DNA from 2 places in the Xanthobacter sp. AM11 genome. Region 1 is predicted to be linked to the other one. Evidence: predicted binding sites of a transcription regulator. Region 1 holds the regulator's gene; the other holds the start of a gene.
What was found. Region 1 encodes LexA, which represses DNA repair genes until DNA is damaged. Its sites were predicted from a motif close to TGTTCNNNNTGTGTTCNG; they were not measured.

Region 1 (15,166 bases):
GCGGCATCACGCCCGAGCAGGCGCGCGCCTTCGGGCTCGACCGGCAGATCCTCAACCAGATGATCGCCGACGCCACCCTGGAGGCCCAGGCGGCCCGCCTCGGGCTCGCCGTGGGGGATGCGCAGATCGCCAGGGAGATCGCGGAGAATCCCGCCTTCCGCCCGCCGGGCGGCGGCGCCTTCGATCCCGCCTATTTCCAGCAGCTGCTGCGCTCCAACGGGCTGACGGAGAAGCGATTCGTTGACGCCGAGCGCAAGCGCGCGGTGCGCGACCAGGTGCTGCAGTCCCTCGGCGCCGGCATCGCCGTGCCGCAGGTGCTGCTGGATGCGGTGAGCCGCTTCGAGGGCGAGACCCGTTCCGCGTCCTACATTCTCGTCACCCCCGCCGCGGCCGGTGCCGTGCCGGCGCCGACGGAAGAGAATCTGCGCGCCTATTTCGACGCCCACAAGATCGCCTTCCGCGCCCCGGAATATCGCAAGGTGTCGGTGCTCGCCCTCACCCCCACCGGCCTTGCCGCCACCGAGACGGTGAGCGACGCCGAGGCTAAGGCGGACTATGAGCACAACCCCGCCCGCTTCGGCACCCCCGAGCGGCGGGACGTGCAGCAACTGGTGTTCACCAATCCCGCCGATGCGGCGGAGGCGGACGCCAAGATCAAGGCAGGCGCCAGCTTCGCCGACATCGCCACCGCCCGTGGTCTCACCGCCGCGGACACCGACCTCGGGCTGGTGGCGAAGTCCGCCATCCTCGATCCGAAGATCGCGGCCGCCGCCTTCTCCCTCGCCGAGGGCGCCGTCAGCGCGCCGGTGGAGGGGCGGTTCGGTACCGCCATCGTCCGCGTCGGCAAGATCGAGCCGGGCAGCCAGCGCCCGTTCGAGCAGGTGAAGGGCGAGATCGTGGAGGCCCTGCGCCTCGACAAGGCGCGCCGCGCCCTTCTCGACAAGCACGATCTGGTGGAGGACGAGCGCGCGGCCGGCGCCACCCTCGGCGAGACGGCGCAGAAGCTGGGGCTCACCCTCCAGGTGTTCGACGCGGTGGACCGCTCCGGCCGCGACCCGGCCGGCGCGGCGGTGGATGTGCCCGGCGGCACCGAGGTGATCACCGGCGCCTTCGCCGCCCAGCCGGGGGTGGAGACGGACACCATCCAGCTGCCGCAGAACGGCGGCTTCATCTGGTACGAGACCAATTCCATCACCCCCGCCCGCGACCGCACCTTCGAGGAGGCGCAGGCCGCCGTCACCGCCCGCTGGACCGAGGCGGAAACCGAGACGGCGGTCGAGGCCAAGGCCAAGGCGCTGCTGGAGCAGGCCCAGGCCGGAACCGCCCTCGCCCAGGTGGCGGAACAGGCCGGGCTCGCGCTCCAGAGCGCGGACCAGCTGCGGCGCGGCCGCGCCGCCGGACCCTTCAGCACCGAGAGCATCGCCAGCGTGTTCGACGTGAAGGACGGCGGCTTCGGCATCGCCCTCGCCGCCACGGAGCCGAGCCGGGTGGTGTTCCAGGTGACAGCGGTGGCCGTGCCCGCCGTCACGCCCGACACCACGCGGGTCGCCGCGGAGCTCTCGCGGCAGGTGGAGAACGATGTTCTCCTGCAATATCTCGGGGCGCTCCAGAAGGAGATCGGGGTGACCGTGAACGACCGCGTCTTCGCCCAGGCGGTGGGCGCGAGCCCGGCGAACTGAGGCGGCGCGCCGTGAACGCCCCTTCCGATTTCGACCTCTTCGCCCGGCGCTACCTCAAGGGTGAAGCGCAGGTGGTTTCCACCACCCTGGTGGCCGACCTGGAAACGCCGGTCTCGGCCTTCCTGAAGCTCGCGGGCGACACGCCCAACGCCTTCCTCCTCGAATCGGTGGAGGGAGGCCAGGCCCGCGGGCGCTATTCCATGATCGGGCTTGCGCCCGACCTCATCTTCCGCGCCTCCGGCGACGTGGCGGAGATCAACCGCACCCCCGCCGCCGATCGGTCCGCCTTCGTCCGCTGCCCCGAGCCGCCGCTTCAGGCGCTGCGGGCGCTGCTGGCCGAATCGGCCATCGACCTGCCGGAGGGCGCCCCGCCCATGGCGGCGGGCGTGTTCGGCTATCTGGGCTACGACATGGTGCGACAGATGGAAGAGCTGGCCCCGGCCAAGCCCGACCCCATCGGCGTGCCCGAGGCGCTGCTCATCCGCCCCACGGTGATGGTGGTGTTCGATGCGGTGAAGGACGAGCTGACCGCCGTCACCCCGGTGCGCCCGAAGGAGGGCCTCGCCCCGGCCGCAGCCTGGGAGGCCGCGCTGGAACGGCTCGACCAGGTGGTGGCGGGACTGGAGCGCTCCATCGCCCATCCCGCGCCGGACCCGTTCCACGGCGAGGTGGCCGCCGTCTCCAACACCAGCGCCGCGGAATTCTGCGCCATGGTGGAGAAGGCGAAGGACTATATCCGCGCCGGCGACATCTTCCAGGTGGTGCTGTCCCAGCGCTTCGAGAGCCCCTTCACCCTGCCGCCCTTCGCCCTCTACCGGGCGCTGCGGCGGGTGAACCCCGCGCCGTTCCTGGTCTATCTGAATTTCGAGGGCTTCTCGGTGGTGTGCTCCTCGCCGGAAATCCTGGTACGGCTGCGCGACGGCAAGGTCACGGTGCGGCCCATCGCCGGCACCCGCCGCCGCGGCGCCACCCATGCCGAGGACGAGGCGCTGGCCGCCGAGCTGCTCGCCGATCCCAAGGAGCGCGCCGAGCATTTGATGCTCCTGGACCTCGGCCGCAACGATGCCGGCCGGGTGTCGCAGATGGGCACGGTGAAGGTGACGGATTCCTTCTTCATCGAGCGTTACAGCCAGGTGATGCACATTGTGTCCAATGTGGAAGGCGCGATGGACACCCGCTTCGACGCCATCGACGCGCTGGCCGCCGGCTTCCCCGCCGGCACCGTCTCCGGCGCGCCGAAGGTGCGGGCCATGCAGATCATCGACGAGCTGGAGAAGGACAAGCGCGGCATCTATGCCGGCGCCATCGGCTATTTCGGCGCCAATGGCGAGATGGACACCTGCATCGTGCTGCGCACCGCCATCGTCAAGGACGGGCGCATGTATGTGCAGGCCGGCGCCGGCATCGTCTACGACAGCGTGCCCGAGAGCGAGCAGCAGGAATGCGTGAACAAGGCCAAGGCCCTGTTCCGCGCCGGCGAAGAAGCCGTGCGCTTCGCCGCCCGCGCCGGCAAGGGGCAGTGAGGGGATGAGCGTGGCGGTGCCGCTCCCGCCCGCTTTGCGGGAGTTGACGCGGGACGGCACGCTCGCCGCCGGCCTCCTGGCCTACGCCTTGCCCTCACTCGCGTTCTACTGGCTTGCGGAGCGGCTGGACCGGCCGCCAAGGGAGACGGCCGGGATCGCGTTCGGCGCGATCATGACGGTGCTCGTCGTCCCTCTTTGGCGCTGGCTTGCCGTACGTCACGGGCGCTTTTCTGCTGGCGGCGGCTGCCGCGCTGCCGTAGCGGCCTGGATCGGAACCTTCGGCATCGCCTGGCTGCTTTCGATCGCGGCCGCGGCGCTCTATCTTAACCGTTTGATGCCCTCGGCAACACTCGGCGAGCGCGTGCTGCATGGCATGGTTGATGGGCTGATTATTGCTGGCTTTACCAGCGTCGCAACCTTTCCGGCAGCGCTTGCGCTCATTCTGCTCGCGGTGTGGTGTCGATGGCGAAGGGGCGCGGAATTTGAAACGCGGACGTCGGAGGGGTAAGCCTTCCGCAAACCGCCCGCTCCCACGCTTCTCACGCCCGCTTGGACACGCCATGACCACCGTCACGCTGATCGACAATTACGACAGCTTCACCTACAACCTCGTGCACTATCTGGGCGAACTGGGCGCCACCGTCACCGTCCACCGCAACGACAAGGTGTCGGTGGAGGAGGTGCTGGCCGAGAAGCCCGACGCCATCGTGCTCTCCCCCGGCCCCTGCACCCCCAACGAGGCGGGCATCTGCTGCGATTTGATCGCCGGGGCCGGCGACAAGGTGCCCATCTTCGGCGTCTGCCTCGGCCACCAGGCCATCGGCCAGGTGTTCGGCGGCGACGTGGTGCGCGCGCCCTCCCCCATGCACGGCAAGATGAGCGAGATCCTGCACGAGGGCAAAAGCGTGTTCCGGGGCATCAACCACCCGTTCCAGGCGACGCGCTACCATTCCCTCATCGTCAAGCGCGAGACCCTGCCGGACGCGCTGGAGGTGACGGCGCATACGGCGGACGGGCTCATCATGGGCCTTGCCCACAAGACGCTGCCCATCCACGGCGTGCAGTTCCACCCCGAGAGCATCGCCTCGGAGAACGGCCACGCCCTGCTGAAGAACTTCCTGGACATCGCCGAAGCCTTCAAGGCGCAGCAGGCGAAGGGCTGAGGACACCACATGGACCAGTTCAAACCCCTCCTCGGCAAGGTGGCGACGGGCGCGAGCCTGAGCCGCGACGAGGCCGCCTATGTGTTCGACGCCATGATGTCGGGCGCGGCCACCCCCTCCCAGATGGGCGCGCTGCTGATGGGGCTGCGCGTGCGCGGGGAGACGGTGGACGAGATCGCCGGGGCGGTGTCGGTCATGCGTGCCAAGATGCTGCCGGTGGAAGCCCCGCCCGAGGCGGTGGACGTGGTGGGCACGGGGGGCGACGCCTCCGGCTCCTACAACATCTCCACCTGCGCCTCCTTCATCGTGGCCGGCGCCGGCGTGCCGGTGGCCAAGCACGGCAACCGGGCCCTCTCCTCGAAGAGCGGCGCGGCGGACGTGCTCGTGGCGCTGGGCGTGCGCATCGACCTCGACCCGGCCGGCATCTCCCGCTGCATCGCCGAGGCCGGCATCGGCTTCATGTTCGCCCCCTCCCACCACCCGGCCATGAAGCATGTGGGGCCGACCCGGGTGGAACTGGGCACCCGCACCATCTTCAACCTCATCGGCCCGCTTTCGAACCCGGCCGGCGTGACGCGGCAGATGGTGGGCGTGTTCGCCAAATCCTGGATCGTGCCGCTGGCCGAGGTGCTGAAGACGCTGGGGTCGGAAAAGGCGTTCGTGGTGCACGGCTCGGACGGGCTGGACGAGATCACCATTTCCGGTGGAACCGACATCGCCATGCTGGACGAGGGCCGCATCCACACCTTCACCATCACCCCGGAGGACGTGGGCCTCACCCGCGCCCCGCCGGAGGCGCTGAAGGGGGGCGACGCGCAGCACAATGCGAAGGCCCTGCGCGCGGTGCTCGACGGCGCCCCGGGCGCCTATCGCGACGTCTCCATCGTCAACGCCGCCGCGGCCCTGGTGGTGGCTGGCCGGGCGCACGACCTGAAGGACGGGGTGGAGCAGGCGCGGGTGAGCCTCGACACTGGCTCCGCCCGTGCCCGGCTGGAGCATTTGGTGGCCATATCCGAGAAAGTGGCGCCGGAGGCGGCCCAATGAGCGACATCCTGACCCGCATCGAAGCCTACAAGCGCGAGGAGATCGCGGCGGCCAAGCGCGCCCATCCCCTGGCCGAGATCGAGGCTGCCGCCCGCTGCGCCCCGCGGGTGCGCCCGTTTGCCGGCGCCATCGCGCAGAGCCTGGCGGAGGGGCGCACCGCGCTCATCGCCGAAATCAAGAAGGCGAGCCCCTCCAAAGGCCTGATCCGCGAGGATTTCGACCCCCCGGCCCTGGCGCGCGCCTATGAACGCGGCGGCGCCACCTGCCTCTCCGTGCTCACCGACACGCCCTCCTTCCAGGGCGCGCCGGACTATCTGAAATCGGCCCGCGCGGTGGTGGGCCTGCCGGTGCTGCGCAAGGACTTCATGTACGACACCTATCAGGTGGCGGAAGCGCGGGCCTGGGGGGCGGACTGCATCCTCATCATCATGGCCGGGGTGGACGACGCCCTCGCCCGCGACCTGGCGGACGCCGCCGCCGCCTTCGGCATGGATGCCATCGTGGAGGTGCACGACGGCGCCGAGCTGGACCGCGCGCTGGCCTTGCCGTGCCGCCTCATCGGCATCAACAACCGCAATCTGCGCACCTTCGAGACCGCGCTGGAAACCTGCGAACAGCTCGCCGGCCGGGTGCCGGCGGACCGCATCGCCATCGGCGAGAGCGGCATCTTCACCCCGGCCGACGTGGCGCGGCTTGCCCGCGTGGGCATCGGCACCATCCTGGTGGGCGAGAGCCTGATGCGCCAGAAGGATGTCGCATCCGCTACCTCGCAGCTCATTGCGGGTTAGGCTTGCCGTATACGTGAAGTTCCGCCTTAATGGAGAGGATGGCCCGCCACGAGGCCATGCCGCGCGCCGGTGGAAACTGCCCGGTTCGCTCTCCAGGGAGGAGTTTCATGCACATGCGTCTTCTTGTTGCCTTCGTTGCGCTCGGATTGGCCGGGGTGGGGCCGGCATGTGCCGCCGATCCCACCGGCCTGTGGCTGACTCCCAGCCGCAACGGGCAGGTGGAGATCTCCAAGTGCGGCGCCAGCCTCTGCGGCCGCCTCGTCTCCTCGGACGGGCTCAAGGCCGATCCGGGCCTGAAGGACGTGAACAACGCCAATGCCAAGCTGCGCGACCGCCCGCTGAAGAATGTCACCATCCTCACCGGTTTCTCCGGCGGGCCGAAGGAGTGGACCGGCGGCAGCATCTACAATGCCGAGGACGGCAAGACCTACTCCGGCTCGATCACCCTTGATGGCGACAATGCGCTGAAGCTGCGCGGATGCGTGGTGGCCCCGCTCTGCAAGACGCAGACCTGGACCCGCCTGCGCTGACGCGCGCTCCCCTCTGACGCGGCGGGGGCGGGCCTCCGGCCCCGCCGCCGGAAAAAGCGGCGCCCCAAGGTGGACAGGGCCGGCGGCTGGCGCCATCTTCCCGACATCTGAATGCGATTCCGGGGCGCACCGCACGGCCATGGCCAGCCTGACCCATCTGGACGACACGGGCGCCGCCCGCATGGTGGACGTGTCGGACAAGGCCGCCACCACCCGCGAGGCCCTCGCCGAGGGGCGCGTCGTCATGGCGCCGGCCACGCTGGAGCTCATTGTTTCCGGCAATGCCAAGAAGGGCGACGTGCTCGGCGTCGCGCGCATCGCCGGCATCATGGCCGCCAAGCGCACCCATGAGCTCATTCCCCTGTGCCACCCCCTGATGCTGGCCAAGGTGGAGGTGGAGATCGCCGCCGCCCCCGCCCTGCCCGGCCTCACGGTGACCGCGCGGGTGAAGACCACCGGCCAGACCGGCGTGGAGATGGAGGCGCTCACCGCCGTCTCCGTCGCCTGCCTCACCATCTACGACATGGCCAAGGCCGCCGATCGTGGCATGCGGCTTGAAGGCATCCGGCTGGTGGAGAAATCCGGCGGGCGCAGCGGCCATTTCCGCGCCGATCCGCCGGCCGCGTGAGGCGGCGCGCCAGCCATGGAAGGATGCACGAGCGTGAACACCCCGAAGATGGACGCAGCGCCATGGCGCTGATGACGGTGGAGGAGGCCACCGGCCTCGTCATCGCCGGCGCCGCCGCCCTGGGGGTGGAGGAGGTGCCGGTTTCGGCCGCCACCGGGCGGGTGCTGGCGCGCGACCTCATCGCGCGGCGCACCCAGCCCCCCGCCGACATGTCGGCCATGGACGGCTATGCGGTGCGCGGCGCCGACATCGCCCAGATCCCGGCGCGGCTTTCCGTGATCGGCGAATCGGCCGCGGGCCGGCCGTTTGCCGGGCGCGTGGGGCCGGGCGAGGCGGTGCGCATCTTCACCGGCGCCGTGGTGCCGGAGGGGGCCGACACGGTGGTGATCCAGGAGAACACCAGCCGCGACGGCGACGTGGTGACCACGCTCCAGCCCACCGCCGCTTTGCGCAATGTGCGCCTGAAGGGCTGCGACTTCGCCGCCGGCACCGCCGGCCTGCGCGCCGGCCGCCGCCTCACCGGGCGCGACATCATGCTCGCCGCCGCCATGGACCATGCCCGGCTTCCCGTGGCCCGCCGCCCGCGGGTGGCGCTGATCCAGACCGGTGACGAACTGGTGCTGCCGGGTGAGGGCACCGGGGCGGACAGCGAGATCGTGGTGTCCAACGCCTTCGGCCTTGCGGCCCTGGCCCGGCGTGCCGGCGCGGAGGTGACCGACCTTGGCCTGGTGAAGGACGACCTGGCCGCCATCCGCGCCGTCGTGGCGCGGGCGTTGTCCGGCGAATTCGATCTCATGGTGTCCTCCGGCGGCGCCTCGGTGGGCGACCACGACCTCATGGCCCCCGCCTTGCGCGCGGAAGGCGTGGATCTCTCGGTGCACAAGATCGCGCTGCGGCCCGGCAAGCCGCTGATGTTCGGCGACCGCGCCGGCGTGCGGGTGCTGGGGCTGCCGGGCAATCCGGTGTCCTCGCACGTGTGCGCCCTCACCTTCCTGGCGCCCCTGCTGCGGGCCATGCAGGGAGACCTTTCGCCCGGGCCGCAGACCGCGCCGGCGCGGCTGGCGGTGGATGTGCCGGCCAATGACGTGCGCCGCGACTTCATGCGCGCCCGCATGGCCCGCGCCGCCGACGGCGCGGTGCATGTGACGCCCTTCCCCTCCCAGGACAGCGCCATGCTGAGCGTGCTGGCGGCGGCCGACTGCCTGCTGATCCGCCCGCCCTTCGCCCCGGCCGGCCGCGCCGGCGACCCCTGCGAGATCATCCCGCTGGACGACTGAAGTGTGCCGGCGGCGGCCTTTACGCCATCTTCACCCCTTGCGGAACACAAAAGGAACGGATATTACGTGTTCATGATTTGTTTCGGTTTTCCGCAGGTGGGTTGCGGGGCCGGGACAGGCGCTGAGACGGGGGCGGACAATGTTGACGCGCAAGCAATACGACCTTCTGCGCTTCATTCACGAGCGGCTGAAGGAAACCGGCGTTCCCCCTTCCTTCGACGAGATGAAGGAGGCGCTGGACCTGCGCTCCAAGTCCGGCATCCACCGCCTCATCACCGCACTGGAAGAGCGCGGCTTCATCCGCCGCCTGCCCAACCGCGCACGGGCGCTTGAGGTGGTGCGCCTGCCGGACAGCGTGGCGCCCGGCCTCGCCTCCGCCCGCGCCGCCGGCCGCGGCTTCTCCCCCTCCGTCATCGAGGGCAGCCTTGGGCGGGTCCGCCCCGCAACCGAGGACGAGGAGGGCAGCCAGACGGTCACGGTGCCGGTGATGGGCCGCATCGCCGCCGGTACCCCCATCTCCGCCATCCAGAGCCGCAGCCACAATTTGAACATCCCGCCGGAAATGCTGGGGTCGGGCGAGCATTTCGCCCTTGAGGTGCGCGGCGACAGCATGATCGAGGCCGGCATCCTGGACGGCGACACGGTGCTCATCCGCAAATGCGATTCCGCCGACACCGGGGACATCGTGGTGGCCCTCGTGGACGACGAGGAGGCCACCCTGAAGCGCCTGCGCAAGAAGGGCGCCTCCATCGCGCTGGAGGCGGCGAACCCCTCCTATGAAACCCGCATCTTCGGCCCCGACCGCGTGCGCATCCAGGGCCGCCTCGTGGGGCTGATGCGCCGCTACTGAGGCGCCCGCCGCTCCCGGCTCATTCCATCCACGCGTCCGCCTGCATCGCGTTTTCCGCGGGTCTCCCGTCCGGTGGCCCGAGTTCCGCCGGTTCGTCTGGCGCTGCCGTGGCCTCCGGCTCCGGCGGCAGGGGCGGCATCCAGGGGCGCTGCACCCGGCGCGTGCGCGTGGGCTCCATGTGCCAGCCATTGTCGCGGAAGTAGAAGGCCTGGGTGCCGGTGCGGGCCAGCAGCGCCGGCGTCAGCACCTGCGCCGGGCAGTCGCCCGGCGGCGTCTCGCGGGTGACCACCAGGCGCGCGTTCAGGCAGTCCGCCTCCAGCCCTTCCGCCCGCTGCGACACGGCCAGCGTGCCGCCCCCCGGCAGCGGCGCGGTGCAGCCCTCCCCATCGCAGGTGAATCCCGCGGCAAGCTCCCCCGCCCGGGCGGTGCGGCGGTCGCCCTCCCGGGTCAGCCACTGCTCGGCCACCAGGCGGTTGGTGCGGGCCCCGAGGATGGAGAGCCGCCCGTCCGCGCCGCGCACCGCCACCGTCTGCGCATCGCTGGCCACCAACAGGTCCGGCCGCGGGGCGGGACCGGCGGTGGCGAGGGCGAAGCCGAGGGGCAGGAGCGCCACCAGCGCCGCCGCCCCGCGCAGGAGGCACAGGCCGAGCAGCGCCAGGCTGAGGCCGGCGAGGGTCGCGCCCCCCACCCATGCCGCCCGCATGTCCGCCCCCGGCAAACCGGCGATATGATCGGAAACCGCCACCATGATCTCGATTCCCAGCCCCATCACCGGCCAGGCGAGATGGTCGAACCCGAACGGCATCAAGAGCACGCCGACGAGGCCGAACGGCATCACCAGGAACGACACGGCCGGCATGGCGGCAAGGTTGGCCAGGAGGCCGTAGGGCGCCACGCGCTGGAAATGGAACATGCCGTAGGGCGCCGTCGCCAGCCCCGCCACCACGGCGGTGAGCGCCGTGCCGCCCACCAGCACCGCCACCCACACCGCCGCCTGCCCCGCCAATCCATCCGGCCGCGGCAGCGCCCGCAGCGGCCGCAGCCGCTCATAGGCCGCCACCAGGGCGAGGGTGGCGGCGAACGACATCTGCGTGCCCGGCTCCAGCACCGCCTCAGGGGTGAGGGCCAGCACCACCACCGCCGCCACGCCCACCGTGCGCAGGGTGAGGGCCGGCCGCCCCGCCATCACCCCCGCCAGAACCAGGGCGGTCATCACGAACGAGCGCTGGGCCGGCACGTCATTGCCCGAGAGCACCAGATAGGCCGCGCTTCCGGCCAGCGCGGCCGCCGCCGCAAGGGACTTGATGGGAAAGCCCAGGGCGAGCCCCGGCCCCAGTGCCAGGGCGCCGCGCACCAGCGCGAACAGGGTTCCCGCCACCAGCGCCATGTGCAGCCCGGAAATGGACAGGATGTGCGTGAGCCCCGACACGCGCATGCTCTCTTCCACCTCCGGTGCGATGGCCGATCGGTCCCCCGCCACCAGGGCCACGGCGATTTCCGCCGGCGTGCCCGTCAGGGAGGCGCGAATGCGGCGGGCGAGGCCGTCGCGGGCGGCATCCACCAGCATGGCCAGCTTGACGGACACGGGCGCTGCGCCGCCCGGGTCCGGCCTCGGCCGGCCCAGGCCGTATCCCACGGCGTCGATGCCGCGAAACCAGGGGCCGCGGCCGAAATCGTGGGCGCCGGGCATGGCTGGACCGAGGGGCGGCAGCAGGCGGGCGAGCTGGCTCACCCGCGCGCCCACCGGCGGCGCCCAGCCCCGGCGCAAAGTGAGGCGGACCAGAGCGGGGGCGGGATGAAGCCCGCGCACGGCGCCGCCGTCGAGCCGCAGCAGAATGCGGTCGCCGGTGGTGCGATGCTCCACCTTCTCCACGAAGCCCACGAGCCGCACCGGACCCGCCGGCGCCGCGATGGCCTCCCGCGCCACCAAGGCGGTGCGCACGCCCCCGGTGGCGAATCCGCCGGCCACCGATGCCAGCGCCACCAGCGCGCCGAACGCCACCGGCCGCGCCCGCGCCGCCACCGCAAGGGCGCTAAGGGCCAAAGTGAGGAGCAGCACCGCCGGCAGGAAAGGCTCCCGCGCCGCGGCGAAATAGAAAAGGATTCCCAACGCATAGGCTGCCGGCAGCCAGAGGATGAGCCGGCCCGACGTCGCCTCGGCCGAGAAATCGGCGCCGATCCGCCGGGCGAGGCCGGCCAGGGCCGGCCGCAGGCTCGGGAGGCCGGGCCGCCAGCCCGCACCGAACCCCGCCACGCCCGCCACGTCCAGGATGGTGCCCGAAGCCGGTGCGCCCACAGAGACGGCGGCAGAGCCGGCGGCGCGCGCGCCGTCCGGCCTCCTGCCGCCCTGCCCTTCGCCGCCCTGCTGCCCCGCGCCCATGGCCGCCCGGGTCTCCCGTGCCCATGTTCCTTGTGCCCGGCGCCTATGCTACACGGGCGCCTCCCGCGTGCCACGCCGCGTTCCGGTTCCGGCGCCTTCGGGCGGCAGCCGGTCCGCGTGCCACGGAGCCTGCGGGCGCGTGCCGTCGGGCACGCCCGCCCGTCGTGTCCGCCGCGATCGTCCTTCCCGCGTGCCCCCGCGCACCGAGCCCCGCCGAGTGCCCCATGTCGCAGATCGTCACCCGCTTCGCCCCTTCGCCCACCGGATTCCTGCACATCGGCGGCGCGCGCACGGCCCTGTTCAACTGGCTCTATGCCCGCCACACCGGCGGCAAGATGCTGCTGCGCATCGAGGATACGGACCGCCAGCGCTCCACCAAGGAGGCCATCGACGCCATCATCGAGGGGCTGGAGTGGCTCGGCATCACCTGGGATGGCGATCCCATCTACCAGTTCGCCCGCGCCGACCGGCACCGCGCCGCGGTGGAGGAGATGCTGGCGCAGGGCAATGCCTATCCCTGCTACGCCACCCCCCAGGAGCTGGACGAGATGCGCGAGCTGGCCCGCAAGGAGGGCCGCCCGCCGCGCTATGACGGACGCTGGCGCGACCGCGACCCTTCCGAGGCCCCCGCCGACCGCGCCCCCGTCATCCGCCTGAAGGCCCCGCAGCAGGGCGAGACCGTCATCGACGACATGGTGCAGGGCACCGTCACCTTCCCCAACAAGGATCTCGACGACCTGGTGCTGCTGCGCTCCGACGGCACGCCCACCTACATGCTGGCGGTGGTGGTGGACGACCACGACATGGGCGTCACCCACATCATCCGCGGCGACGACCACCTCACCAATGCGGCGCGCCAGACCCAGATCTACCGGGCGCTGGGCTGGGAGGTGCCGCGCATGGCCCACATCCCGCTCATCCACGGGCCGGACGGCGCCAAGCTGTCCAAGCGGCACGGGGCATTGGGGGTGGATGCCTATCGCGACATGGGCTACCTGCCCGCGGCGTTGCGCAACTATCTGGTGCGCCTCGGCTGGAGCCATGGCGACCAGGAGGTGTTCACCACGCAGGAGATGATCTCCTTCTTCGATCTCGACCGGGTGGGCCGCTCCGCCGCCCGCTTCGATTTCCAGAAGCTGGAGAATCTCAACGGCCAGTACATGCGCGCCGCCTCCGACGCCGATCTCATGGCCGCCGTGGATGCGCTGGTGCCCCACCTGCCGGATGCGGAAAACCGCCTCGCCCGCATGACGCCCGAGCGCCGCGCCCAGCTCATCGCCGCCATGCCCGGCCTGAAGGAGCGGGCGAAGACGGTGGTGGAGCTGCTGGACAATGCCGAGTTCATCTTCATGGAGCGCCCGCTCCAGCCGGACGACAAGGCCGCGGCGCTGCTCACCACCGACGCCCGCGCCCACCTCGCCCGCCTCCTGCCGCTGCTGGAGGCGGCGGAATGGAGCGCTGAGGCCACCGAAGGCGCCGTGCGCAAATATGCCGAGGCCGCCGGGGTCAAGCTCGGCGCCGTGGCCCAGCCGCTGCGCGCCGCGCTGACCGGAAAGGCCACCTCCCCGCCCATCTTCGACGTGCTGATGGTGCTGGGCCGCGCGGAAAGCCTCGCCCGCCTGCGGGACCAGGCCGCATGACGGCGCAGGCTCCGGGCCACGGCGGCCCGGATGCCGTGGGGCTGGAATTGGACCTGCGCGGGCTCAAGTGCCCGCTTCCCGCCCTGCGCACCCGCAAGGCGCTGGCTGCCGCCCCGCCCGGGACGCGGCTGGTGGTGCGCTGCACCGATCCGCTGGCGGTGATCGACATTCCCCACGCGGCTTATGGCGCGGGCGCCACGGTGGAGGCGCAGGAGACGCGGCAGGGCGTGCTCACCTTCGTGCTGCGCACGGGCGGCTGAAGCCGCCGCAGGCCTTAGAGCGCGATCCAATCAAATTGGCTCAATTTGATCGGTGAATCGCCCTCTCACTTAAGGATTGAGAACGCGTTATCCGATCCGCTTGCGATGCAAGCTGATCGGTGCGTGCCCTAAAGCGGCAGCGCGCGCTCCACCAGGCGCACCCAATAGGAGGCGCCGTAGGCGATGGCCCCGTCGGCGAAATCGTATTGCGGATGGTGCAGCCCGGCGGACGGGCCATTGCCGATGAAGATGTAGGCGCCGGGCTTGGCCTCCAGCATGAAGGCGAAATCCTCCGCCGCCATCAGCGGCGGCGCCACCGGGTCCACGGCCGCCCCGCCGGCGATCTCTCTGGCCACCTCGGCGGCAAAGGCCGTCTGGTCCGCATGGTTGCTGGTGACCGGATAGCCTTCGGAGAATTCCACGGTGGCAGTGGCGCCATAGGCGGCGGCGACGCCCTGGGCCACCTCGCGCACGCGCTCGCGCAGGTGCAGGCGCACCTGCGGATCGAGGGAACGGGCGGTGCCGCCGAGCTTCGCGACGGGCGGCAGCACGTTGTCAGCCTCCCCCGCATGGAACATGCAGATGGAGACGACGGCGGAGTGCAGCGGGTCCACGTTGCGCGACACCACCTGCTGGAGGGCGGTGACGATGGCCGCGCCGGCCAGCACCACGTCCACCCCCTGGTTGGGCCGGGCCGCATGGGCGCCGCGGCCCTCCACCGTGATGTCGATATGGTCGGCGGAAGCCATGATGGCGCCCGGCCGCATGGCGAAGCGGCCCACCTCCAGCCCCGGCAGATTGTGCATGCCGTAGACCTCGTCCACCGGAAAGCGGGAGAACAGGCCGTCGTCCATCATCGCCTTGGCGCCCGCCCCGCCCTCCTCCGCCGGCTGGAAGATGAGCACGGCGGTGCCGGCAAAGGCGCGGGTCTCCGCCAGGTGCCGGGCGGCGCCGAGCAGCATGGCGGTGTGCCCGTCATGGCCGCAGGCATGCATCCGGCCGGGGGTCTGGGAGGCATAGGCGGCGCCGGTGCGCTCCAGAATGGGCAGGGCGTCCATGTCTGCGCGAAGGCCGATCATCCGCCCCGGCTCCCGTCCGTGCACCACCGCCACCACGCCGGTGCCGCCGAGCCCGGTGGCCACCTCGTCGCAGCCGAAGGCGCGCAGCAGCTCGGCCACGGTGCCGCTGGTGCGCGGCAGGTCGTACATCAGCTCGGGATGGCGATGGAAATCCTGGCGCCACGCCGCAATCTCGTCTGCGCGGGCGGCGATGTGGTTGTTGACGGGCATGGCGGCTCGATCGCGGTTCCGGCTGCGGTGACGGCTGCATGGTGCGTAAGCACGGCTGACGGGTCAATGGCGCAGCCGGCAGAATGGGTGGGGTCACGATATGCACAGGGGCCGC
Region 2 (15,166 bases), 270 kb from region 1:
CGGTGCGCAGGACCTGGAGCGGGGCGGAATCGGTGGGGGCGGCGGCGGGCATGGCGCCTTATAGTCCGACGCTGGGCCGGGGCAATGCGCAATGGGCGCGCAAGCGCCGCGCCTATCGGCGGCCCGCCGCCAGCAGGATGGCCGCGCCGCCCACGAGGATGCCGGCCGAAACGCGATCCGCGATCCGGGTGAAGCGGCCCTTGAGGGCCGACCGGGCATGGTCCGCCACCACCGCCCACAGCACGTCGCCCACCAGTGCGATGCCGGCGAAGATGGCGGCGAGCAGCGCGATCTGAGGCACCGGATTGGCGGTGTCGGTGACGAACTGGGGCAGGAAGGCCGCGTGGAACAAAAGCGTCTTGGGATTGGCGAAGGCCACCGCCAGCCCGCGCCCGAACGCCGCCCGCGCCGAGGGGGCCGACGCTTGCGCCCCCACCCCGGCACTGCGCCATTGCAGCACCGCGAGCCACAGGAGATAGGCGGCGCCCGCATAGCGCACGAGATCGAAATGACGGGAGAAGGCTTCCACCACATAGGCGAGCCCCGCGGCCACGAGGGCCAGCTGGGCGATGAGGCCCACATTCACGCCCGTGGCGGTGAGGATGCCGGCCCTGCGCCCGTGCTTCAGGCTGGTGCCGACGATGAGCGCCACGTTCGGCCCCGGCGTGGCGGCAAGGGCGAGGCAGGCGAGCACGAACAGCGCGAGGCTTTCCGCCGAGATCATCCGTCACTTCCCCTGCCTGCGGCTCCGGCCGGCCCAGCGGCCACCGGCGTTGTGTGGTCGCGGTTCACGCAACCGGGCGAGCCGCGCCGGCTGCGATCCCGCGCACGGCCCGAAGTCCGGCACCCGAAAGTCCGGCACCCGAAGTCCGGAGCCCTATACCAGCGCCCCTGGCCCCTGACCGGCGCCGAGAGGGCGCGCTCCGGCGCCGAGAGGGCGCGCTCCGGCGCCGCGCGGGCTTGACCACGGGCCATGAGCCAGGCTCAGGGGCTTTGGTGCTACGCCTCCGGCGCCTCGCCGGCCGCATCCTCGCCCTCGGCGCCGGCATCGTCGCTGATGTGCTCCACCGAGACCACCCGCTCGCCCTCCGCCGTGTCGAACACGATGACGCCCTGGCTGGCGCGGCCGACAATGCGGATGCCGTCCACCGGGCAGCGGATGAGCTGGCCGCCGTCGGTCACCAGCATGATCTGGTCCGCGTCCTCCACCGGGAAGGAGGCGACGAGGCGGCCGTTGCGCTCGTTCACGGCCATGGCGACGATGCCCTTTCCGCCGCGGCCGGTGACGCGGTATTCATAGGACGAGGTGCGCTTGCCGTAGCCATTCTCGGACACGGTGAGGATGAACTGCTCCAGCGCGCTCATCTGCGCATAGCGCTCCTGGCTGAGCTGGCCGGAGCCGCTCGCGCCCTCCTCCTGCTCCACCTCGGCGCTTTCGCCCGCCTCGCCCCGCAGGGCGCGGCGCATCTTGATATAGAGGAGCCGCTGGTCGGCCTCCGCCTCCACATGGCGGATGATGGCCATGGAGATGATCTTGTCGTCCTCTTCCAGCCGGATGCCGCGCACGCCCACGCTGTCGCGGCCCTTGAACACGCGCACGTCGGTGACCGGGAAGCGGATGCAGGCGCCGGCTGCGGTGGTGAGCAGCACGTCGTCATCCTCGGTGCACAGGCCCACGTCGGCGATGGATTCGCCGGGCGCCAGCTTCATGGCGATCTTGCCGTTGCGATTCACCTGCTGGAAATCGGTGAGCGCATTGCGCCGCACGGTGCCGCCGGTGGTGGCGAACATGATCTGCAGCCGGTCGTTCTGCTCGCCATCCTCCGGCAGCAGCACCACCGAGGTGATGCGCTCGTCCTGCTCCAGCGGCAGGATGTTGATGAGTGCCTTGCCGCGGGCCTGGGGCGCCGCCAGGGGCAGGCGCCACACCTTGAGCTTGTAGACCTGCCCCTTGGAGGAGAAGAACAGCACCGGCGCATGGGTGGAGGCCACGAACAGGCGGGTGACGAAATCCTCGTCCCGCGTCTGCATGGCCGAGCGGCCCTTGCCGCCGCGGCGCTGCGCCCGGTAGGTGGAGAGCGGCACGCGCTTGATGTAGCCGGCGTGGGAGACGGTGACCACCATCTCCTCGCGCTGGATGAGGTCTTCATCCTCCAGGTCGCCGAAGCCCTCGACGATCTCGGTGCGGCGCGGCGTGCCGAACTCGGCCTTGATGGCGTTGAGTTCGTCGCGGATGATGGCGCGCATGCGCGGCCGGCTGGCCAGGATGTCGAGATAATCGGCGATCTCGGCGGCGAGCTTGTCCAGCTCGTCGGCCACCTCGTCCCGGCCGAGGGCGGTCAGGCGCTGCAGGCGCAGATCGAGGATGGCGCGGGCCTGCACCTCGGAGAGGCGGTAGGTGCCGTCGTCGTTGAGCTTGTGGCGCGGGTCGGCGATCAAAGCGATGAGCGGGGCCATGTCCTTGGCCGGCCAGTCGCGCCCCATCAGCGCCTCGCGCGCGCTCGCCGGGTCCGGCGCCGTGCGGATGAGGCGGATCACCTCGTCGATATTGGCCACCGCGATGGCGAGGCCCACCAGCACATGGGCCCGGTCGCGGGCCTTGCGCAGCAGGAACTTGGTGCGGCGGCTGATGACGTCCTCGCGGAAGGCGATGAAGGCGGTCAGCACGTCGTGCAGGGTCAGCACCCCCGGCTTGCCGCCGGACAGGGCCACCATGTTCACGCCGAAGGAGGTCTGCAGCAGGGTGAGGCGATAAAGGTTGTTCAGCACCACGTCGGCTTGCGCGTCGCGCTTGATCTCGATGACCACGCGCATGCCGTCGCGGTCGCTCTCGTCGCGGATCTCGGAGATGCCCTCGACGCGCTTGTCGCGCACCAGCTCGGCAATCTTCTCGATCATCGTCGCCTTGTTCACCTGGTAGGGAATCTCGGTGACGATGAGGGCCTCGCGGTCCTTGCGGATCTGCTCGATGGCCACCTTCGCCCGCATCAGCACCGAGCCGCGGCCGGTGAGATAGGCCTGGCGGATGCCGGTGCGGCCGAGGATCAGGGCGCCGGTGGGGAAGTCCGGGCCGGGCAGCAGATCCAGCAGCGCCTCGGGCTCCAGCGTCGGGTCGTCCAGCAGGGCCACGGTGGTGTCGATGATCTCGCCGAGATTGTGCGGCGGGATGTTGGTGGCCATGCCCACGGCGATGCCGCCGGCCCCGTTGACCAGCAGGTTGGGGAACTTGGCCGGGAGGACGGTGGGCTCGCTCTCGGAATTGTCGTAATTGTCCTGGAAATCGACGGTGTCCTTGTCGAGGTCGTCGAGCAGGCTGCCGGTCACCTTCTCCAGCCGCACCTCGGTGTAGCGCATGGCCGCCGGGGCATCGCCGTCCACCGAACCGAAATTGCCCTGGCCGTCCACCAGCGGCAGGCGCATGGCGAAGGTCTGCGCCATGCGCACCAGCGCGTCATAGACCGACTGGTCGCCATGGGGATGGTATTTACCGATGACGTCGCCCACCACGCGGGCGGACTTGCGATACTGCTTGTTCCACTCGTAGCCGTTCTCGTGCATGGAGAACAGGATGCGCCGATGCACCGGCTTCAGGCCGTCGCGCACGTCGGGCAGGGCCCGGGCGACGATGACGCTCATGGCATAGTCGAGGTAGGAGCGGGACAGCTCCTCCGTGATGGAAACGGGCCTGATGTCGGAGGGCGGCTCGCCGCCGGGCCTCGGCGTCTCGGGTTCGGCCAAAAGTCAACACTCTCGATGATGAAACGCGGTGTCCCCTTCTAGCCGATTCACCGTTGCGACGCCAGCGAAACCACCGCCGACGATCTATTTTTTCTTCTTTATTTTCAATGTCTTAAACATGACCCCGCGGGCACCCGGCGCACATTTTGACCCTTTTGCGTCAGAATGCCCCGCGCCGCCCGAAAAGCACGGCACGCGCCGACCCGCCGGGAAACGTCCGGCAGCCATCCTCTCGGAATGAAACGAGGCCCGGACCATCATGCGGACAGCCCCCGCGTCGCGCTGATCGCGGAAGGACCTGCGGAGCCGGACCCCGCCGATCCGCCGGATGCCTCAGAACGGAATCTCGTCGTCCATGTCCGTGGACGCAGGCCGGCTGCTGCCGCCGCCCGCCGGCGCGCCCGCCCGGCGCCCGCCGCCCGACTGGCCGCCATAACCGCCCCCGCCGAAGCTGCCGCCGCCCGAGCCGCCGCCATAGCCCACATTTCCGCCCATGGGGCTTGCCGAGCCGAAGTCCGAGCCGCCGCCGAAGTCGTCGGCGCCAGCGCCGGCGCCGCCCTCGCCGCGCCCGTCCAGAAGGGTCAGCTCGCCGCGATAGGGCCGCAGCACCACTTCCGTGGTGTAGGTCTCGCGCCCGTCCTTCTCGTATTTGCGGGTCTCAAGCTGGCCCTCGATATAGACTTTGGAGCCCTTCTTCAGGAAGCGCTCGGCCACGCCCACGAGATTTTCATTGAAGATGACCACGCGATGCCATTCCGTGCGCTCGCGCCGCTCACCGGAGGCCTTGTCCCGCCAGTTCTCCGACGTGGCGATGGACAAATTGCACACCCTGCCGCCGTTCTGGAACGACTTCACCTCGGGATCCCGGCCGAGATTGCCGATCAGGATCACCTTGTTGACGCTGCCGGCCATCCTCGCTCTCCACTCTTCACCGATCGGGCGCAGCACCCTAGCCGGGCCGGCGACGCATGCGAGCCGCAAACGGCGTTGTCCACCGCAAAGGCTGGCCTGTGCACGCCCCCGGCACATTTGTTCCGCAAATGTTCTATACACGCCGCCCGCAGGATGCAAGATGGACCGTGACAGCCGACACTGGATTTTTGACTCGCGCACAACGATTGTTCTTGATATGTTCTCTACCGCATTGCACCCGGTGGACTACATTTGGGCCATGACCATGAGTGAATTTGCAGCGCTTCGATGGGATATCGCCGCCGCGGGAGGCGGCAGGAAAGAGTTCGTCCTCGGCCAGGACGGCCGGGGTGCCGCCCGCGAGGAGGCGCCGGGCGCGGGCCCATTCCACCGGACCGCACGCGCTGCCATGTTCTCCACCATGTTCGCCACCGCCGCCGGCACGCTTGCCATGCTGAAGGCGGCCTTCCCCTTGCCCTGATCGTTCGGCGCCGGCCGCAAGGCTTGCGTGCGCCCCAGGATGTTCATGTCTGATCGTGCTTCCTCCCGGCGTGCCACGCTCGACGCCGCCAATGCTGCCCGCCGCGATGCCCGCACCCTCTCGGTGCGCGGCGCGCGCGAGCACAATCTCAAGAATGTGGATCTGGAGATCCCGCGCGACGCTCTGGTGGTGTTCACCGGCCTGTCGGGCTCCGGCAAGAGCTCCCTTGCCTTCGACACCATCTATGCCGAGGGCCAGCGCCGCTATGTGGAGAGCCTTTCCGCTTATGCCCGCCAGTTCCTGGAGATGATGCAGAAACCGGACGTGGACCAGATCGACGGTCTCTCGCCGGCCATCTCCATCGAGCAGAAGACCACCTCGCGCAACCCGCGCTCCACGGTGGGCACGGTCACCGAAATCTATGACTACATGCGCCTGTTGTGGGCGCGCACCGGCATTCCCTATTCCCCCGCCACCGGCCTGCCCATCGAAAGCCAGACCGTCTCGCAGATGGTGGACCGCACCCTGGCGCTGCCGGAGGGCACCCGCCTGTTCCTGCTCGCCCCGGTGGTGCGCGGACGCAAGGGCGAGTACCGCAAGGAGCTGGCGGAATGGATGAAGAAGGGCTTCCAGCGGGTCAAGATCAACGGCGCCTTCCATGAAATCGCCGAGGCGCCGGCCCTGGACAAGAAGTTCAAGCACGACATCGACGTGGTGGTGGACCGCATCGTCGTGCGCGCCGATCTCGCCCAGCGCCTCGCCGACAGCTTCGAGACCGCCCTCGCTCTGGCCGACGGCATCGCGGTGGCCGAATTTGCCGACGAGACGGACGAGGCGGGGGCGCCGCGCCGCATCCTGTTCTCGGAAAAGTTCGCCTGCCCGGTGTCCGGCTTCACCATTCCCGAGATCGAGCCGCGGCTGTTCTCGTTCAACAACCCCTTCGGCGCCTGCCCAGCCTGCGACGGCCTCGGCGTGGAGCAGACCATCGACCCCGACCTCGTGGTGCCGGACAAGGCGCGCTCCCTGAAGCAGGGCGCCATCGCCCCCTGGGCCAAGTCCACCTCGCCTTATTACGGGCAGACCCTGGATGCGCTGGCCCGCCATTATCATTTCAAGCTGAACGTGCCTTTCGCCGACCTGCCGGAACAGGCGCGGCAGGTGCTGCTCTACGGCTCGGGCGACGAGAAGATCACCTTCGCCTATGACGACGGGCTGCGCGCCTACGAGACCCAGAAGACCTTCGAAGGGGTGGTGCGCAACCTCGACCGGCGCTGGCGGGAGACCGACAGCGACTGGGCGCGCGAGGAAATCTCCAAATATTTCTCCACCGTGCCCTGCAAGACCTGCTCCGGCTTCCGGCTGAAGCCGGAGGCCCTCGCGGTGCGGGTGGCGGACCGGCATGTCGGCCAGGTGGGCGAGCTTTCGGTTCGCGCCGCCGCCGGCTGGTTCGAGGCGCTGCCGGCGCAGCTCTCGGCCAAGCAGAACGAGATCGCCGGCCGCATCCTGAAGGAGATCCGCGACCGGCTGAAGTTCCTGCTGGACGTGGGGCTGGAATATCTCACCCTCGCGCGGGCCTCCGGCTCCCTGTCCGGCGGCGAGAGCCAGCGCATCCGCCTCGCCTCCCAGATCGGGTCCGGCCTCACCGGCGTGCTCTATGTGCTGGACGAGCCCTCCATCGGCCTGCACCAGCGCGACAACGAGCGCCTGCTGGAGACGCTGAAGCACCTGCGCGACCTCGGCAACACCGTCATCGTGGTGGAGCATGACGAGGATGCCATCCTCGCCGCCGATTATGTGGTGGACGTGGGCCCCGGCGCCGGCATCCATGGCGGGCGCATCGTGGCGCAGGGCACGCCCGCCGAGATCCTCGCCAACCCCGCCTCGCTCACCGGCCGCTATCTCACCGGCGCCCTTTCGGTGGGCGTTCCGGCCCGGCGCAAGCCCAATCCCAAGCGCATGCTGAAGCTCTCGGGTGCGCGGGGCAACAATCTGAAGAATGTCACGGCCGAAATTCCCCTCGGCCTGTTCACCTGCATCACCGGCGTCTCGGGCGGCGGAAAGTCCACCTTGCTGCTGGACACGCTCTACAAGGCGGTGGCCCGGCGCCTCAACGGCGCCAGCGAGGCGCCGGCGCCGTTCGACAGGCTGGAGGGGCTGGAGCACCTGGACAAGGTGATCGACATCGACCAGTCGCCCATCGGCCGCACCCCGCGGTCCAACCCTGCCACCTATACGGGCGCCTTCACGCCGATCCGCGAGTGGTTCGCCGGCCTGCCGGAGGCCAAGGCGCGCGGCTACGGGGCGGGGCGCTTCTCCTTCAATGTGAAGGGCGGGCGCTGCGAGGCCTGCCAGGGCGACGGCGTCATCAAGATCGAGATGCACTTCCTGCCGGACGTTTATGTCACCTGCGATGTCTGCAAGGGCAAGCGCTACAATCGCGAGACGCTGGAGGTCACCTTCAAGAACAAGTCCATCGCCGACGTGCTGGACATGACGGTGGAAGAGGGCGCGCAATTCTTCAAGGCGGTGCCCTCCGTGCGCGAGAAGCTGGAGACGCTGCACCGGGTGGGCCTCGACTACATCAAGGTGGGCCAGCAGGCCACCACCCTCTCCGGCGGCGAGGCGCAGCGCGTCAAGCTCTCCAAGGAACTGTCCAAGCGCGCCACCGGGCGCACCCTCTACATTCTCGACGAACCCACCACCGGCCTGCACTTCCACGATGTGAAGAAGCTGCTGGAGGTGCTCCACGAGCTGGTGGAGCAGGGCAACACGGTGGTGGTGATCGAACACAATCTCGAAGTCATCAAGACCGCCGACTGGATCCTGGACCTCGGCCCGGAAGGGGGCGACGGCGGCGGCGAGATCGTGGTGACGGGCACGCCCGAGACCGTGGCTGAACACCCGCGCTCCCACACCGGGCGCTTCCTGGCCGAAGTCCTGGCCCGGCGGCCCATGGCCGCTCCGGCGGCGGCAACCGCGCCGGGTGCGACCCGGAAGGCCGGGAAGCCGGCGGGAAAGCCCACGGCCGCAACGGAGGTGGCGCCTGCGGACGCGGACCCTGCGGAGATGGATCTGGCGGAGATGGATCTGGCCGGGCTGGATCTGGCGGAGATGGCCGCAGCGGACCTTGCCGGGGGCGTGGCGGAGGCGCCGTCGACCCCTCCCACGGCGGCCGTGGCCGCCGCCTCGAAGGCGCCGCGGAAGAAGGCCGGCCAGGAGCCGGCCGCACCCGCGCCCGCGCCGTCACCCGCGCCGCGCGGCCGTCGGTCGGCGACGCGGCGCAAGGCACCCATGGCGGAATAGGGCTCCCCGATCCGGCTCGATCAACCGGATCGGGAAGGCCTGCGCCATTTCAGGAGAGTCACGGCCGCGCAGGAGACGTCAACCTGCGCTGGTGGATGCTGCGTGCATTCGTGGATGGCCATTCGGCTTTTCGCCACCCACGGCGTCCGGCCGGGACGGTGGAGCCGCCGGGAGATGCCGTGCAGCGCTCGGGCGGCCTGCGCGGCCCTCGCCCAGGCCGCCACCGGGCAGAAGCGTCCCGGACGGCTTGTGGCCGGGCACAAGCGCCGCGGCCAGCCTTCAGCCGGAGCGGACCTTCCGGTCCGCTCCGGGCGTCACTCGCAGTCGGGCGGTTTCAGCTAATCGGCAGGCCGGCGGACCGCCGGGAGATGCTGGCGCGGGTGCGGCGGAGCGCGCGGCCGATGCCGTAGGTCCAGGCCAGTTGCACGCGACCGCGCAACGTGAGCCGGAAGGACTCGTTCTGCGGCACGAACCAGGCATTGTGCCCGGTGCGCCGCACCAGACGGTAGCCGCTGCGGCGCATCACGCCGCAGGTTTCGCCGAACCGGTCGCGGTCGTCCACGATCACCAGGCGCGGCTTGTAGCGGGACAGGGTCAGCCCTCTCAACACATCGGGCTCGGCGCCTTCCACATCCACGGAGAGGAAGTCCACGCGCTCCACCCCCGCGTCCTCCAGAACGCTGTCGAGGGTGGCGGCCGGGACCTCGATCACCGTCTGGTTCGCGGCCATCTTCGCCGTGAACCGCACCGTGCTGCCGCCCCGCAGGTCGAGCAGCCGGATGGAACCGCGCGCAGCTTCCCCCGGAGCCACGCACGCGCACTGACGCACCCGGGCCTTGCGGCTACGGGTGAGATTCTCCGCAAAATCGGGCATGGGCTCCACCAGCAGCCCGTCCCACCCCACCAGTTCCAGATGGTAAGTCTGGCTCTGAAAAATCGGATCGTACGCGCCAACTTCCACGAAAAATCCAGGAGGTCCCTGGAAAAACGCCGAAATCAGACCGCGCTCCTCCTGCCCCGAAAAGACTGAGTCCGAGGCCACTGGCCCCAACGTCCCTTGGAAGAACATTTCTGATCCCCGTTCAAAGCCGCCCCCGCGGCTTCATCAGCTCAGACGTAAGTACCGCCGACACCGTGAGGGCGAAATCAGCCAGGGGTGGCAAATTTTAGTCGCGTTCGCCGGCAGCGGCAGCGCGCTGTCCGGTTCGGCGACCCACCCGCCCCTGCCCTCTTCATGCACGGAGCGCAATGCTGCAATGCTTATACCATTATATGGCAATGCAGCATGCAGGTATATCTTCTGATGCGAAAAGACAGGAGCGCCGCGTCGCTCCTGGCAGTCAAGGAGAAGGTCCATGTTCCTCTGGGGTTTGCTGGCTCGCCAGTTTCGCCGGTGGCAGGTCTACAATCGTACCGTCGCCGAGCTTTCGGGGCTTGATGATCGCAGCCTCGCCGACATCAACGTGTCGCGCAGCGAAATCCGCTCCGTCGCCCGCACTGCGGCAACCGCCGCCTGAGGTCAGACGATGCGGACCGCCGGCCGTGCCGGCGTGTGAGAATGGCCCCCACGGGGGCCATTTTCGTTGGTGGCGCCGCCCCCGGCACGAACTCTGAGGCCAGCTGGAAGGGGTTGAAGGTCGGCTTGCGCCTGTGGCACATACCCGCTCTTACGTCCGTGGAGCGTGCAGGGTGCGCGCCGGCCCGGACAGCCAGGAGGGCGAATGCCGGGCGAACGGACGAGCGAACCCGTGCATGTGGTCGGTGGCGGCCTTGCCGGATCTGAAGCGGCCTGGCAGCTGGCCACGCGCGGCGTGCCCGTGGTGCTGCACGAAATGCGCCCCGTGCGCGGCACTGAAGCGCACCTCACGCCCTCCCTCGCCGAGCTGGTCTGCTCCAATTCCTTCCGCTCCGACGATGCCGAGGGCAATGCGGTGGGGGTGCTCCACGCCGAGATGCGGCGCGCCGGCTCTCTTATTCTCGCCTGCGCGGACAAGAACCAGGTGCCGGCCGGCGGCGCGCTCGCCGTGGACCGGGAGGGATTCGCCCAGGCGGTGACCGATGCGCTCGCCAGCCATCCTCTGGTGGAGATCCGCCGCGAGGAGATCACCACCCTGCCGCCCCCGGAATGGGACAAGGTGATCATCGCCACCGGCCCCCTCACCTCGCCGGCGCTGGCGCAAGCGGTGCTGGACCTCACCGGCGAAAGCGCCCTCGCCTTCTTCGACGCCATCGCCCCCATCGTCCATTTCGACAGCATCGACATGGGCAAGGCCTGGTTCCAGTCGCGCTACGACAAGCCGGGCCCGGGTGGCACCGGGGCGGACTACATCAACTGCCCCCTCGACGAGGCCCAGTATCACGCCTTCGTGGATGCGCTGATCGCCGGCGAGAAGGCGCCCATGCGCGACTTCGAGGCTAAGACCCCTTATTTCGACGGCTGCCTGCCCATCGAGGTGATGGCCGAGCGCGGCCGCGAGACCCTGCGCTTCGGCCCCATGAAGCCGGTGGGCCTCACCAATCCCCATGCGCCGGACGTGAAGCCCTATGCGGTGGTCCAGCTGCGGCAGGACAACAAGCTGGGCACGCTTTATAATATGGTGGGTTTTCAGACCAAGCTGCGCCATGGCGAGCAGGCGCGGGTGTTCCGCGCCATTCCGGGGCTGGAGACGGCCGAGTTCGCCCGGCTCGGCGGCCTGCATCGCAACACCTATCTCAACTCCCCGCGCCTGCTGGACGGCACCTTGCGGCTGAAGGCGGACCCGCGCCTGCGCTTCGCCGGCCAGATCACCGGCTGCGAGGGCTATGTGGAAAGCGCGGCGGTGGGCCTCATGGCGGGCCGCTTCGCCGCCGCCGAGCGGCTGGGCGCGCAGATCGTGCCGCCGCCGCCCACCACCGCCCATGGCGCGCTGCTCGCCCACATCACCGGCGGCCACCTGGAGAGCGAGACCGAGGGGGCGCCGCGCTCCTTCCAGCCCATGAATGTGAATTTCGGCCTGTTCCCGCCGCTGGCGGAGGCCCCCAAGGGCGAGGGCGGCAAGCGGCTGCGGGGGGCGGAAAAGGGCCTCGCCCGCAAGAAGGCGATGGCGGTCCGTGCACTCGCCCACATGGCCGCGTGGCTCGACACGCCGGAAAAGGCGGCTTAAGAGGCGGGCATGCCACGCCTCATCAGCCCGCCGCCGCCCGTGGAATACCGCGCCGACCCGGCCCGTTTCGCCGTGGACACGGTGCTGAAGCGCGACGTCTTCTCCACCGTGGAGCGCGGCACCTGGACCGACGTCCAGGGCCGGCCCTGGCCCGCCGTGCGCCGCCGCTGGAACGAGGTGTCCGTCTGGCTCGCGCCCCTCGCCCGCCAGCTGGCCGCCTTCGAGGTGAAGGCCCTGGAGCGGGTGACCCGCACCGGCGTGACGACGCCGCTTCTCGCCGTGGGCGATCGCTTCCTCGTGCGCGGCTGGGTGGAGGGGGTGCCGCTGCAGATTGCGCGGCCGGCGGGCGACCTGCATTTCTTCCAGTCGGCGAAGGGCGCCCTGCACCTGCTGCACCGCGCCGGCTATGCGCATAACGACCTCGCCAAGCAGCAGAACTGGCTGCGCGGGGCGGATGGCGAAGCCTGGCTCATGGATTTCCAGCTGGCGCTGCCCATCAGCCGGCGCTGGAAGCTCGGCCGGGTGCTGGCCTATGAGGACCTGCGCCACCTTTTGAAGCACAAGCGCACCTATTGCCCGCAGGCGCTCACCCCCCGCGAGAAGAAGATGCTGGCCACCAAGAGCGTGCCCACGCGCATCTGGATGGCCACCGGCAAGAAGCTGTACCGCTTCGTCACCCGCCGCCTCATGTCCTATTCGGACACCGAGGGCCGCGGCCCGCGGGTGACGCAGGTGGGCCCGCGCATCGCCGCCGCCCTCGCCGCCCACCCAGCCGTGGCCGAGGTGCATATGGCGGATTTCCAGACGCTGGGTGGCAAGGTGGGCCTTTATGCCTTCGTGGCGCCGCGCCAAAGCGTGACGGTGGAGGCGCTGCGCGCCCATCTCGCCGCCGCCCTGCCAGATCGCCCCCACCTCGACCACCTCCAGCTGGTGGAAGCCCTGCCCCACGGCCCCGATGGCGCCGTGCGCGACGACCTCCTGCTGCTGGTGGCCCGCAACCAGATCGAGATGCTGGACCAATTGGCCGGATCGCCGGAAACCCGCGCCCTGCTGGCGCAGATCGCCCGCGGCCGGCTGAACCTGACCGATCGCATCACCCGCCCGGCAGCGTAGGGGGCGCCGTCGCGCCGCAAAGATGCGGCCGGCGCCTCACCGTTCAAGACCCGCGCGTTCTTCCCGCGCCCCGCACCGCGACGGGATTTGCCCGGAACGCCCCTCAGAACCAGGCCTTGCCCGCCGCCGCCCGGCGCGCCGCGCGCCAGAGGGCGAACTGGCGGCGGAAGGGGGAAAGCCCCGCCACCGCACGGAAGGGATCGGTGACCCGCGACAGGGCCTTCAGGTCCCCGGCCACCAGCGCCAGCGGCAGGTAGGGGGCGGCCAGCGCGGCGGCCGGCCCCAGCGCGCGGGCGGCAGCCGCGGCGGCGTCAAGATGGCGGCGGGCCTGCGCGCGCCAGTCGTCCAGGGCGGCCAGAAGCGGCGGCGTCACCTGCCCCGAAACCGCCGCCTCGCGGCCGATGCCATGGCGCGCCAGAAGGTCCAGGGGCAGGTAGCACTGGCCCCGCGCCGCATGGATGGGAAAGGCCCGCATCAGGCCGGTCATGGCAATGGCCACGCCGCCATGGCCGGAAAGGTCGCCCGCCGCCGCGGCCCGGTCCGGCGCGAGGACGAGGGCGGACAATTGCAGCAAAGCGCAGGCGGTTTCCCCCGCATAGCCTTCCAGATCGGCCACGGTCGGCATGGGGTCGTCATAAAGGTCGAAGATGCGGGCGTCGGCCAAAGCCAGCAGGCTTGCCCGCGGCAAGGCGAAGCGCGCCACCGTGTCGAGGAGCGCCGCCGCCACGGGATGCCCCTCCACCTCGCCGCGCCCCTCCCCTTCGATCACCTCCCGCCACCAGGCGAGCCGCACCTCGCCGGGCAGGGCCTCGCGCACCACTTCGCGCACCCGGGCCACGTCCAGATTGTAGGCATAAAGGGCGAGGAGGTGCCGGCGAAGCTCCTGGGGCGCGAACAGGGCGGCGAGGAAGCGGTCCTTGTCCTGGGCGCGAACCTGGTCGGCGCAATAGGCATAGGCGGCTTCAAGGGTGTCGGACATGGTGCCCGGCCTAGAAGGCGATGAGGGCGGCGCCCACCCGCCGGCCCTCGGAGAGGAGCACATTGTAGGTGGCGGCGGCGGACGGGGTGGGCATCAGCTCGAAGCGCAGGCCCTTGTCCCGCAGCAACTGCTTCTGCGGCTCCTTCAGGTGGGCCGGATCGCGCCCGGTGCCAATGAACAAAAGCTCGAAGGCATCCGCCTCCGCCAGGATGGGGGCGAGGGCGGCGCGATCCACCTCCGCCATGCGCGCCACCGGCCAGGGCCGGATGCCCGACGGCAGGGCGAGGATGGAACCGGCATGGGACATGCCGGCGAAGTGGAAGAAGCTGTCGCCATAGCCGTCGATGGTCACCTGCCGCGGCAGGAATGGCGCGGAGGGCGGCAGGGCCACCGGATCAGGCCTTGGCGGGTTTGGACGGCGGCCGCTTGCCGGGGCGCCCGCCCTTGCCCTTGGGCGCCGTGGCGGCCGAGGCCGCAGGCTTGGATTCCGCGGGCTTCGCTTCCACAGGCTTTGCTTCCGCCGTGGCTGCGGCCTCCGCCTCCAGGAGCTTGGCCGTCTCGTCCACGTTCAGCACCTCCTCCGGCTCGCCGCCCTTGGCCGGGGCCACGGTGGAGGCGCGCAGGCCGAGATGGATGAGGATGGGCGCCGCCACGAAGATGGTGGAATAGGTGCCGATCACCACGCCCACCGTCATGGCCAGGGAGAAGCCGCGCAGCACCTCGCCGCCGAAGAAATACAGCGCGAGGGTGGCGAAGAAGGTGGTGGTGGAAACGATGATGGTGCGCGAGAAGGTGGCATTCACCGCGATATCGAGCAATTCCGGGAGCGGCAGCTTCTTGTAGCGGCGCAGCATCTCGCGGATGCGGTCGTACACCACCACCGTGTCGTTGAGCGAATAGCCCATGATGGTGAGGATGGCGGCAATGGAGGTGAGGTCGAAGTCGATCCCCAGCGCCGAATAGATCATCAGCGTGACGAAGATGTCGTGCATCGTCGTCACCAGCGCGCCCACCGCGAACTGCCACTCGAAGCGGAACCAGAGATAGGCCAGCACCGCCACCGCGCCCAGCACCAGCGCCAGGATGGACTGGCGCACCAGCTCCCCGGACACGCTGGGCCCCACGGTTTCCACGCGGCGGATGCTGTATTCGGTGCCCAGCACATCCTTCACCTTGGTGAGGATGGCCTGCTGCGCCTCGTCGGAGGCGCCGAACGCGCCGACGCGGATCAGCACGTCGCGCGGGGAGCCGAATTCCTGGATCTGCACGTCGCCCACGTCGAGGTCGGTCAGGTGCTCGCGCAGGGCGCCGATGTCGGCCTGCTGCTGGCTGGTCTGCGCCTCGATGAGGGTGCCGCCGCGGAAGTCGATGCCGAGGTTGAACCCGACGGTGATGAACAGCACCACCGCGACGATGGAGAGCAGCGCCGAGAACGGGAACGTCCAGTGGCGCAGGCGCATGAAATGGATGTTCGTCTGCGCCGGAATGTAGTCGATC

Region 2: the regulator LexA is predicted to act here: its motif matches at 4,769-4,786, upstream of ssb (single-stranded DNA-binding protein).

The regions. Positions count from the first base shown of each region.
Region 1 is NZ_JBLAOA010000001.1:3,321,784-3,336,949, forward strand. It holds gene ACI7BZ_RS15180 (peptidylprolyl isomerase) at 1-1,679, shown strand, start outside; gene trpE (anthranilate synthase component I) at 1,691-3,202, shown strand; gene ACI7BZ_RS15190 (hypothetical protein) at 3,207-3,710, shown strand; gene ACI7BZ_RS15195 (anthranilate synthase component II) at 3,763-4,365, shown strand; gene trpD (anthranilate phosphoribosyltransferase) at 4,375-5,409, shown strand; gene trpC (indole-3-glycerol phosphate synthase TrpC) at 5,406-6,197, shown strand; gene ACI7BZ_RS15210 (DUF2147 domain-containing protein) at 6,305-6,727, shown strand; gene moaC (cyclic pyranopterin monophosphate synthase MoaC) at 6,867-7,355, shown strand; gene ACI7BZ_RS15220 (molybdopterin molybdotransferase MoeA) at 7,418-8,632, shown strand; gene lexA (transcriptional repressor LexA) at 8,772-9,482, shown strand; gene ACI7BZ_RS15230 (ComEC/Rec2 family competence protein) at 9,502-11,862, opposite strand; gene gltX (glutamate--tRNA ligase) at 12,087-13,502, shown strand; gene ACI7BZ_RS15240 (sulfurtransferase TusA family protein) at 13,499-13,762, shown strand; gene ACI7BZ_RS15245 (M20 aminoacylase family protein) at 13,891-15,051, opposite strand.
Region 2 is NZ_JBLAOA010000001.1:3,050,713-3,065,878, reverse strand. It holds gene recQ (DNA helicase RecQ) at 1-52, opposite strand, end outside; gene ACI7BZ_RS14080 (LysE family translocator) at 113-724, opposite strand; gene gyrA (DNA gyrase subunit A) at 1,000-3,738, opposite strand; gene ssb (single-stranded DNA-binding protein) at 4,072-4,650, opposite strand; gene ACI7BZ_RS14065 (hypothetical protein) at 4,811-5,131, shown strand; partial or broken gene uvrA (excinuclease ABC subunit UvrA) at 5,177-8,086, shown strand; gene ACI7BZ_RS14055 (FkbM family methyltransferase) at 8,769-9,395, opposite strand; gene ACI7BZ_RS14050 (DUF1127 domain-containing protein) at 9,790-9,951, shown strand; gene trmFO (methylenetetrahydrofolate--tRNA-(uracil(54)-C(5))-methyltransferase (FADH(2)-oxidizing) TrmFO) at 10,156-11,577, shown strand; gene ACI7BZ_RS14040 (serine/threonine protein kinase) at 11,587-12,690, shown strand; gene ACI7BZ_RS14035 (phytoene/squalene synthase family protein) at 12,794-13,669, opposite strand; gene ACI7BZ_RS14030 (Mth938-like domain-containing protein) at 13,680-14,060, opposite strand; gene secF (protein translocase subunit SecF) at 14,065-15,166, opposite strand, start outside.